DNA from 4 places in the Enterobacter cloacae complex sp. HYC074_NIDB genome. Region 4 is predicted to be linked to each of the others. Evidence: predicted binding sites of a transcription regulator. Region 4 holds the regulator's gene; each other region holds the start of a gene.

Region 1 (2,204 bases), 2.4 Mb from region 4:
CCGCGCCACGGCCGCCGCGCCAGTCTTTGTGAGACGGGCCATCAACGGTTTTCTGAGTAGCGGTGGTTGCGTGAACGGTAGTCATCAGACCTTCGATGATGCCGAAGTTGTCGTTGATAACTTTAGCCAGCGGTGCCAGGCAGTTGGTGGTGCAGGATGCGTTGGAAACGATGTCCTGGCCAGCGTAAGTTTCGAAGTTTGCACCGCGAACGAACATTGGGGTGTTGTCTTTGGAAGGACCAGTCAGAACAACTTTCTTCGCACCCGCAGTGATGTGTTTACGTGCAGTTTCGTCGGTCAGGAAGATACCGGTAGCTTCAGCTACAACGTCAACACCGATTTCGTTCCATTTCAGGTTAGCTGGGTCTTTCTCAGCAGTAACGCGGATGGTTTTGCCGTTAACAACCAGGTGGCCGTCTTTCACTTCAACGGTGCCGTCGAAACGACCGTGAGTTGAGTCGTACTTCAGCATGTACGCCATGTATTCAGCGTCCAGGAGATCGTTGATACCAACGATTTCGATGTCAGAACGTTTCTGAGCAGCACGGAAAACAATACGGCCGATACGGCCAAAACCGTTGATACCTACTTTGATAGTCATATATTCCACCAGCTATTTGTTAGTGAATAAAAGGTTGCCTGTAAAATTACAAAAACCTTACGCAGCGTCAAGCGGAATCGTGTCAATTATTGCGACAAATCAATCCTGTGACTAACGTTTGTGCGACTGACTCGCCTCACTTTCCCTTTGAGCTAGCAACCACATGGGGGCTGCGCCCGGAATTTTAAAGGCCTCGCAGGATTAAAATGTGAAATTGATCACAATTGCCTGACCGCCTTTTCGCGACACATAAGTTTAGAACAAAAGTGCACGCGCGGGTGTTAATGTTTTGTTAGAATCTGGGTTAAAAGATGTCTGTTTCAACAGCGAGATGTAAGCATATGTCGAACCAACGTAACCCCGACGATTTGAAAAAAAACCTTACAGAGATGCAGTTTTACGTGACGCAAAATCACGGCACAGAACCGCCGTTTTCCGGGCGTTTGCTGCACAATAAACGGGAAGGCGTCTACCACTGCCTGGTGTGTGATGCACCGCTGTTTAACTCCCAGACGAAGTACGATTCTGGCTGCGGCTGGCCGAGTTTTTACGAGCCTGTCAGCGATGATGCGATCCGCTACCTGACGGACACCTCGCACGGCATGGTGCGCACCGAAATTCGTTGCGGGAACTGCGACGCCCATCTCGGGCATGTCTTCCCGGATGGCCCGCAGCCGACGGGGGAGCGTTTCTGCGTAAATTCGGCTTCCATGAGCTTTACCGATGATGAAAACGGCGACCAGACCAAGGGTTGAAAAAACGATTCAGCAAATTATTCCTTTGAAAGGGAGAGATCATGAATATTGATGACATGATTGCAGGTATGACCCCGGAGGTTTATCAGCGTCTGGTGACGGCCGTTGAGTTGGGAAAATGGCCGGACGGTGTGGCGCTCACACCTGAGCAAAAAGAGAACAGCTTGCAGCTGGTGATGCTGTGGCAGGCGCGTCACAATACCGACGCCCAGCACATGACCATCGACACTAACGGTCAGATGGTGATGAAAAGCAAGCGCGAGTTGAAAGAAGACTTCGGCATCACGCCGAAGCCGATTGCGACGATGAAAATGCAATAACGGTGCGGGTTTATGCCCTCACCCAACCCTCTCCCAAAGGGAGAGGGCTTGATTGTCTTACTACTGATGCGGGATCCCAAGCGACTCCGCCAGCTGTTTCGCGAGCTGGTTTTCGTCGTCAGCCCCATACTCCCAGAACATGGCGCCGGCAAGTCCTTTCTCCTTGATGTAATCCGCTTTGATCGCCACGGAGCGCGGGTTCTCATAGGAAATCGCAAACAGCGCCTTCCCGTCGGCGGATTTCACCGACAGCCACGGCACCTTCGCCTGTTCGTCCCAGTGCTCGGTAAAGCGTTTTTGCGGATCGTTCAGCAGCTTGCGGACGATATCGTTGTATTTCACATAGGTATCTTTGGTCAGATCATAGCCAAGCGATTTGAACAGGCTCAGTTCCTGCGGCCCGAAGTAGGGCTGCGTCACCGGATTGTTTTGCGCGTCTGGTTTGCTCCAGTCGATCCCTGGCTCTACGGCACGTTTCGGCACGCGCCCATAGAAACCAATTCCGAGATTCATCTGCTGCGGCTTCAG
Region 2 (2,204 bases), 260 kb from region 4:
AATTTTCCCGTCGCGGATCAGCTGTTCGCACATATCCAGGCTGCGGCTGATTTTTTCGCGCTGGCGCAGCAGCTCATTTTCTGACTGCTGGGCGGCGGGCCTTGCCTGCTCGCGTACGGACGTTAATGCCGCATCCATAATGCCATCCGCCAGGGCTTCAATTTGCTTCATCGCCAGCGCTGCTTTTGGATCCGCCGGCAGCATGGCTGGCGCAACGCCAAGCAGCTCGATGTACTCCGCAATGATCGGGGAATCAAACCAGTAGTCGCCCTCGTCCGTTACCAGCGCCGGGACTTTCCCCAGCGGGTTGTACTGCGCAACGCCGTTCTCTGCGTTGTAGGGTTGTTCATTTACGAATTCAAATTCAATCCCTTTCTCCAGCAGGAGAATCGAAATCTTACGCACGAAAGGACTTGTATAACTGCCGATGAGTTTCATTGCTTATCCTTAATGCCCACAAAGAGGTCAGTATGGATCAAGCCGTGGAAAAAGGCAGGTGTGCGTATCGCATTCCTGTCGTGAGGGGATACGGGAGAAATCTGCATAAAAATATTTTGTGAATCAAATCACAATCTGAAAACAAACAGCCAACTTAACATTGTGATATTAATCACAAAAACCCGCCCATTTTGGCGTAATTCTGAACGATGTATTTTTTTTACACACTCATTATGTGATCGCGATCACTTCATTAATGTCCTCCCCCCCTACATTCATGTGATTCAGATCACACAAAATTTCGCTGTCTGGACAGTTGAACGATTCAGTGCCAGATTTCACAGCATCAGAACAGGGCCCGGCTACCTCTGCCGCCGCACATTAACGATAAACCTCGGGCCACAAGCCTAAGCGTAAACATAAGAAGGGGTGTTTTATGTCATCCGATTTCAAGATCAAAGTGCAAAGCTTTGGTCGTTTCCTCAGCAACATGGTGATGCCAAATATCGGCGCGTTTATCGCGTGGGGTATTATCACCGCATTATTTATTCCGACAGGGTGGTTGCCTAACGAAACGCTGGCGAAACTTGTTGGCCCAATGATTACGTACCTGTTGCCGCTGCTCATCGGTTATACCGGTGGTCGTCTGGTGGGCGGTGACCGTGGTGGCGTCGTGGGTGCCATCACAACCATGGGGGTGATCGTCGGTGCGGATATGCCGATGTTCCTCGGTGCGATGATTGCCGGTCCTCTGGGCGGCTGGGCGATCAAGAAATTTGACGTCTGGGTTGATGGCAAGATCAAATCCGGCTTCGAAATGCTGGTGAACAACTTCTCTGCGGGCATCATCGGGATGATCCTCGCGATTCTGGCGTTCCTCGGCATTGGCCCGGCGGTTGAAGTGCTCTCCAAGCTGCTGGCTGCGGGCGTTAACTTCATGGTGGCGCATGACATGCTGCCGCTGGCGTCAATCTTCGTTGAACCGGCGAAAATCCTGTTCCTGAACAACGCCATCAACCATGGTATCTTCTCACCGCTGGGGATTCAGCAGTCACACGATCTCGGCAAGTCCATCTTCTTCCTGATTGAAGCGAACCCGGGTCCGGGTATGGGCGTTCTGCTGGCATACATGTTCTTTGGTCGCGGCAGCGCGAAACAGTCTGCTGGCGGCGCGGCGATCATTCACTTCCTGGGCGGTATTCACGAAATTTACTTCCCGTATGTACTGATGAACCCACGTCTGATCCTGGCCGTTATCCTTGGCGGTATGACCGGCGTGTTCACCCTGAGCGTACTGGGCGGCGGTCTGGTCTCTCCGGCTTCTCCAGGCTCTATCCTGGCGGTGCTGGCGATGACCCCGAAAGGCGCCTACTTCGCGAACATCGCGGCGATCTGTGCGGCCATGGCGGTCTCCTTCGTGGCCTCCGCTATCCTGCTGAAAACCAGCAAGGTGAAAGAAGACGACGATATCGAAGCGGCAACCCGTCGTATGCATGACATGAAAGCCGAATCCAAAGGCGCAACGCCGCTGGCGGCAGGCGATGTCTCTAACGACCTGAGCCACGTTCGTAAAATCATCGTGGCCTGTGATGCCGGTATGGGCTCCAGCGCAATGGGTGCGGGCGTGCTGCGTAAGAAAGTGCAGGATGCGGGTCTGACCAACATCTCCGTCACCAACAGCGCGATTAACAGCCTGCCGCCGGACGTTGACCTGGTGATCACGCACCGCGATCTGACCGAACGCGCTATGCGTCAGGTACCGCAGG
Region 3 (2,204 bases), 1.4 Mb from region 4:
CCGTTTCCGTGGCCGTCGTTTCGCTGGTCTCGATTCTGGGTGCGCAGCACGGCATCGGTCACGCGTGGGGGATCCTCGAAATCCTCGCCGTTTCCGTACCGGCCTCACTGTCTGGCGTCGCCATTGCGGCACTGTGGAGCCTGCGCCGGGGGAAAAACCTCGCAGACGATACTGAATTTCAGGAAAAGCTGAAAGATCCGAAACAGCGGGAGTTTATCTATGGAGGAACGGAGACGTTGATGGATCAGCGTTTCCCGAAACAGGCCTACTGGTCCACGTGGATCTTCTTCGCCGGAATTGCCGTAGTGGTCCTGCTGGGTGCGCTGCCCGAGCTGCGTCCGGCGTTTGAGATCAAAGGCAAAATGACGGCCCTGTCGATGAACCTTGTCATTCAAATGATGATGCTGATCGCCGGGGCCATCATGCTGATGACCTGCAAGGTGAATGCGTCGGCCATTTCAAACGGGGCGGTATTTAAGGCGGGGATGGTCGCGATTTTCTCGGTGTTTGGCGTGGCGTGGATGAGCGATACCTTTTTTCAGGCGCATCTCGACGAGCTAAAAATGGCGCTGGAGGGGGTGGTGAAGAGTCATCCCTGGACGTATGCCATCGTGCTGTTCCTGGTATCAAAACTGGTCAACAGCCAGGCTGCGGCCTTGACCGCGGTCGCCCCGATGGGGTTGATGCTGGGTATCGATCCGAAAATGCTGGTGGCCTTCTTCCCGGCATCCTACGGCTACTTTGTGCTGCCGACCTATCCGAGCGATCTGGCCTGTATCGGATTCGATCGCTCCGGTACCACCCGCATCGGTAAATTCATCATCAACCACAGCTTTATTCTGCCGGGGCTGATTGGCGTCAGCTGTGCCTGCGTGGTGAGCTATCTGCTGGTGCAGTCGTTCTTCTGATCCTTCTGCGGGCGACAGGCTTTGTCGCCCTTCGACGTAAAAGCAGAAAAGGGTTTCTAATTTTAAAACATCGATTTATTTTAGTGTGACTCACCCTGCGGTGTGAAGCGGAGTTCAATCAGCGCAATCGCTTTCTGGATCGCGCGGAGCGTAACCGGGTCCGCCGCAGCAGGATGGTTGGTGAAATCGATATTTTTCAGTTGGGTCGACATCTTTTCGCGTACCTCAACCGGCGCGATAACGTCAATCACATCAAGGATTTGTTTGATAACCAGCTGACAGGCGACGACGTCAGATACCAGTTCCTGATCGGCGCTCAGGTTTTGTGACATGGGGTTCTCCTTATTCAAAGGCCGCCATAGTAGCAAAACAGACGCCCTTCCATCTCCCTCTCGTCGTCCGCAGACATAAAAAAACCTGCCGAAGCAGGTATTTTTATCAGAACATCGCACCCGGTGGGACGTCTTTAAACGTTGTGCAGTAGTTTGCCCACATGCTTTTCAGGATTTTGCGCAGTTTCATTATGTTGCTCCAGTAACGTGTTATGCAGGTGTTATTATCAATACGCTTATAATATGACCACCATCACAAAAATCAACCATTTTGTGACCTGCATCACGGTTATTAAACCCTCAGTGCTGCTGGTTTGTTAAAAAAAGCCATGATAAATCCGCACGTTACAGGCTTATAAATTCCAGTAAATGTTTATAAAATTTTTTGAGCGGGCAGGAAGAGAATGAGTGAAAACGTATCCGGCAAAGAGAGCCGTGGATTATCGCCTGCGGCGCTGCTGGTGGCCGGTGCTTTCTTTATGGAGTTTCTGGACGGGACGGTGATTGCCACCGCGCTGCCGGACATGGCAAAAAGCTTCGGTGTACAGGCCGTGGATCTGAATATCGGCATCAGCGCCTACCTGATCACCCTGGCCGTGCTGATCCCCGCCAGCGGCTGGATCGCCGACCGCTTCGGCGCGCGAAAAGTGTTTGCCCTCGCGCTGGCAATCTTCACGCTGGCCTCGGTATTTTGCGGCCTGTCCACCACGCTCGATCAGTTCGTCGCGATGCGCGTCCTTCAGGGCATGGGTGGCGCGCTGATGGTGCCCGTGGGTCGCCTGGCCGTGCTACGCACCACGCCAAAACATCAGCTCATCACGGCAATCGCCACCCTGACGTGGCCTGCGCTGGTCGCGCCGATCATCGGCCCGCCGCTGGGTGGGTTCATTACCAGCTATGCCGACTGGCGCTGGATCTTCTTTATTAACGTGCCGCTGGGGATAATCGCCATTTTGCTGGCACT
Region 4 (2,204 bases):
CTCCCACACCGGCATGTTGCCTGCAAGGCTTAAGGTGAAGATGGCGGCAATCAGCGACGCGGGAAGCAGGCGGGCGTGTAGCGAGCTGATTTCGGCGGTGACGCCGAGCGTCATCGCCAGCACGGTCAGGATCAGAGGCAGAGGAATGTCGCGGGCCAGTAAGAGCTGTACGGCAAGGCTACAGCCGGCAAACAGGCAGCCGCCAATAATCAGACGTTTAAAAAAGCGTTTATGGGGCGTATCCAGACCGGCAATGTTGCAGCAGGCGGGCACGAGGGAAAACAGCAGGCCTTGCTGAAGATGTCCGAGGATCAGGCCCACGGCCACGGGAAGACACAACACCAGCGTTTGTCGCAGTGCGTAGTTAACTTCCGGGTGATAGATCAGCCTGCGCCACATGAGGAGTAGAGACAAAAACGGCGTGCCACCCTGCGGCGGCACGCCGTTTGACCGGAATTAACGGGTCCCGTAAACCACGATGGTTTTACCGTGGGCGGAGATCAGGTTCTGATCTTCCAGCATCTTCAGGATACGGCCCACTGTTTCACGGGAGCAGCCGACGATCTGACCGATTTCCTGGCGGGTAATTTTAATTTGCATACCGTCAGGGTGAGTCATGGCGTCTGGTTGTTTCGCCAGGTTCAGCAGCGTCTGCGCGATACGACCGGTTACGTCCAGGAAGGCGAGGTTACCTACCTTCTCAGAGGTCACTTGCAGACGGCGTGCCATCTGGGAAGAGAGACGCATCAGGATGTCAGGGTTGACCTGAATCAGCTGACGGAATTTCTTATAAGAAATTTCAGCCACTTCACATGCTGTTTTTGCACGAACCCAGGCGCTACGTTCCTGGCCTTCTTCAAACAGGCCCAGTTCACCGATAAAATCGCCCTGGTTCAGATAAGAAAGGATCATCTCTTTCCCTTCTTCATCTTTGATCAGCACGGCCACCGAGCCTTTAACGATGTAATACAACGTTTCCGCTTTTTCACCCTGGTGAATCAGCGTGCTCTTTGATGGGTACTTATGAATGTGGCAATGAGACAAGAACCATTCGAGAGTCGGGTCTGTTTGCGGTTTGCCAAGCACCATGCGCTGTTATCCTCTGTTATAAGCTGTCACCAGAGTCATAAGATGCATCCGGACTCTGGGGTTGCAATCGAATTCTTACCCATACCTGGGAAGTCGGCTGTCGTAACGTTTCGCAGCCAGTAAAGTTTGATGTCCTCTGCATACATGTGTAACGTCAATGTATTACTGTAGCATCCAGAGTGTTTTAGCATAGCTTTCGCCGCGTGTCTCCTGGTGTCTCGCTTCAGCATGACGCAGGTCGCCTTCCGTTGCGAGAAATGTAACGTACACGTAATCTGTCATAAAAAATGCAACGTTGGAGTGAGTGAATATGCAAGCGCGTGTGAAATGGGTTGAAGGGTTAACGTTCCTGGGCGAGTCTGCTTCCGGGCATCAGGTTTTGATGGATGGCAACTCCGGCGATAAAGCGCCAAGCCCGATGGAGATGGTGCTGATGGCGGCGGGCGGATGCAGCGCGATCGACGTGGTGTCGATCCTGCAAAAAGGCCGTCATGGCGTGACCGATTGTGAAGTGAAGCTGACGTCAGAACGTCGCGAAGAGGCGCCACGCCTGTTCACGCATATTAATCTGCACTTTATCGTCACCGGCAAAGAACTGAAGGATGCGGCGGTCTCGCGTGCGGTTGACCTGTCTGCGGAGAAATACTGCTCTGTGGCGTTAATGCTGGAGAAAGCGGTAAACATCACCCATTCGTATGAAGTGATAGAGGCTTAATTATTGGGGCATCGTGCGTGTTGATGCCCTCACCCTAACCCTCTCCCACGGGGCTGAGGGATCCCCAGTAATATGGTCATGCCACCATGACCATATTACTGTACTCTTTTCCCAGCTTTTTCATCTCGTTACCTATATTCAGTCGCCTTACTTTATCAGGCTCATGCCGGATCACTTCTTCTGCCAGACTCAGGTAGGACAGAACCCGTTTATGCCTGACGCTGCTTGCCTGATAGTGCCTGTGTAAGCACTGTCTTTCGGCCCTGTAGCCTGCCAGCCACATCACCAGACTTGCCATCGCCGCCACCATATTCAGTACTTCCAGTCGTCCTTTTCCCTGGCTCCGGCTCAGCCTCAGACCGAACCCGAAGCGTGGACTCTTGTCGTCCCGGAAGTTTTG

Evidence for each region. The regulator CRP, encoded in region 4, controls carbon source genes, mostly activating them, when cyclic AMP is high. The targets are predictions, from matches to a motif close to ATGTGANNNNNNTCACAT.
Region 1: a site for CRP is predicted at 808-825, ahead of msrB (peptide-methionine (R)-S-oxide reductase MsrB). Genes of this name have one in related genera too.
Region 2: a site for CRP is predicted at 716-733, ahead of O1724_RS22370 (PTS mannitol transporter subunit IICBA). Genes of this name have one in related genera too.
Region 3: a site for CRP is predicted at 1,482-1,499, ahead of azuC (stress response protein AzuC). Genes of this name have one in related genera too.

Annotation. Positions count from the first base shown of each region.
Region 1 is NZ_CP114214.1:1,975,161-1,977,364, forward strand. Features, by position in the region: gene gapA (glyceraldehyde-3-phosphate dehydrogenase) at 1-601, opposite strand, end outside; gene msrB (peptide-methionine (R)-S-oxide reductase MsrB) at 943-1,356, shown strand; gene O1724_RS09770 (YeaC family protein) at 1,398-1,676, shown strand; gene chiD (chitinase ChiD) at 1,737-2,204, opposite strand, start outside.
Region 2 is NZ_CP114214.1:4,610,100-4,612,303, forward strand. Features, by position in the region: gene O1724_RS22365 (glutathione S-transferase) at 1-438, opposite strand, end outside; gene O1724_RS22370 (PTS mannitol transporter subunit IICBA) at 875-2,204, shown strand, end outside.
Region 3 is NZ_CP114214.1:2,910,791-2,912,994, forward strand. Features, by position in the region: gene O1724_RS14175 (anaerobic C4-dicarboxylate transporter) at 1-908, shown strand, start outside; gene O1724_RS14180 (DUF2766 family protein) at 989-1,240, opposite strand; gene azuC (stress response protein AzuC) at 1,347-1,430, opposite strand; gene O1724_RS14190 (MFS transporter) at 1,645-2,204, shown strand, end outside.
Region 4 is NZ_CP114214.1:4,354,562-4,356,765, reverse strand. Features, by position in the region: gene O1724_RS21275 (YccS/YhfK family putative transporter) at 1-399, opposite strand, end outside; gene crp (cAMP-activated global transcriptional regulator CRP) at 457-1,089, opposite strand; gene O1724_RS21265 (OsmC family protein) at 1,400-1,804, shown strand; gene O1724_RS21260 (IS4 family transposase) at 1,881-2,204, opposite strand, start outside.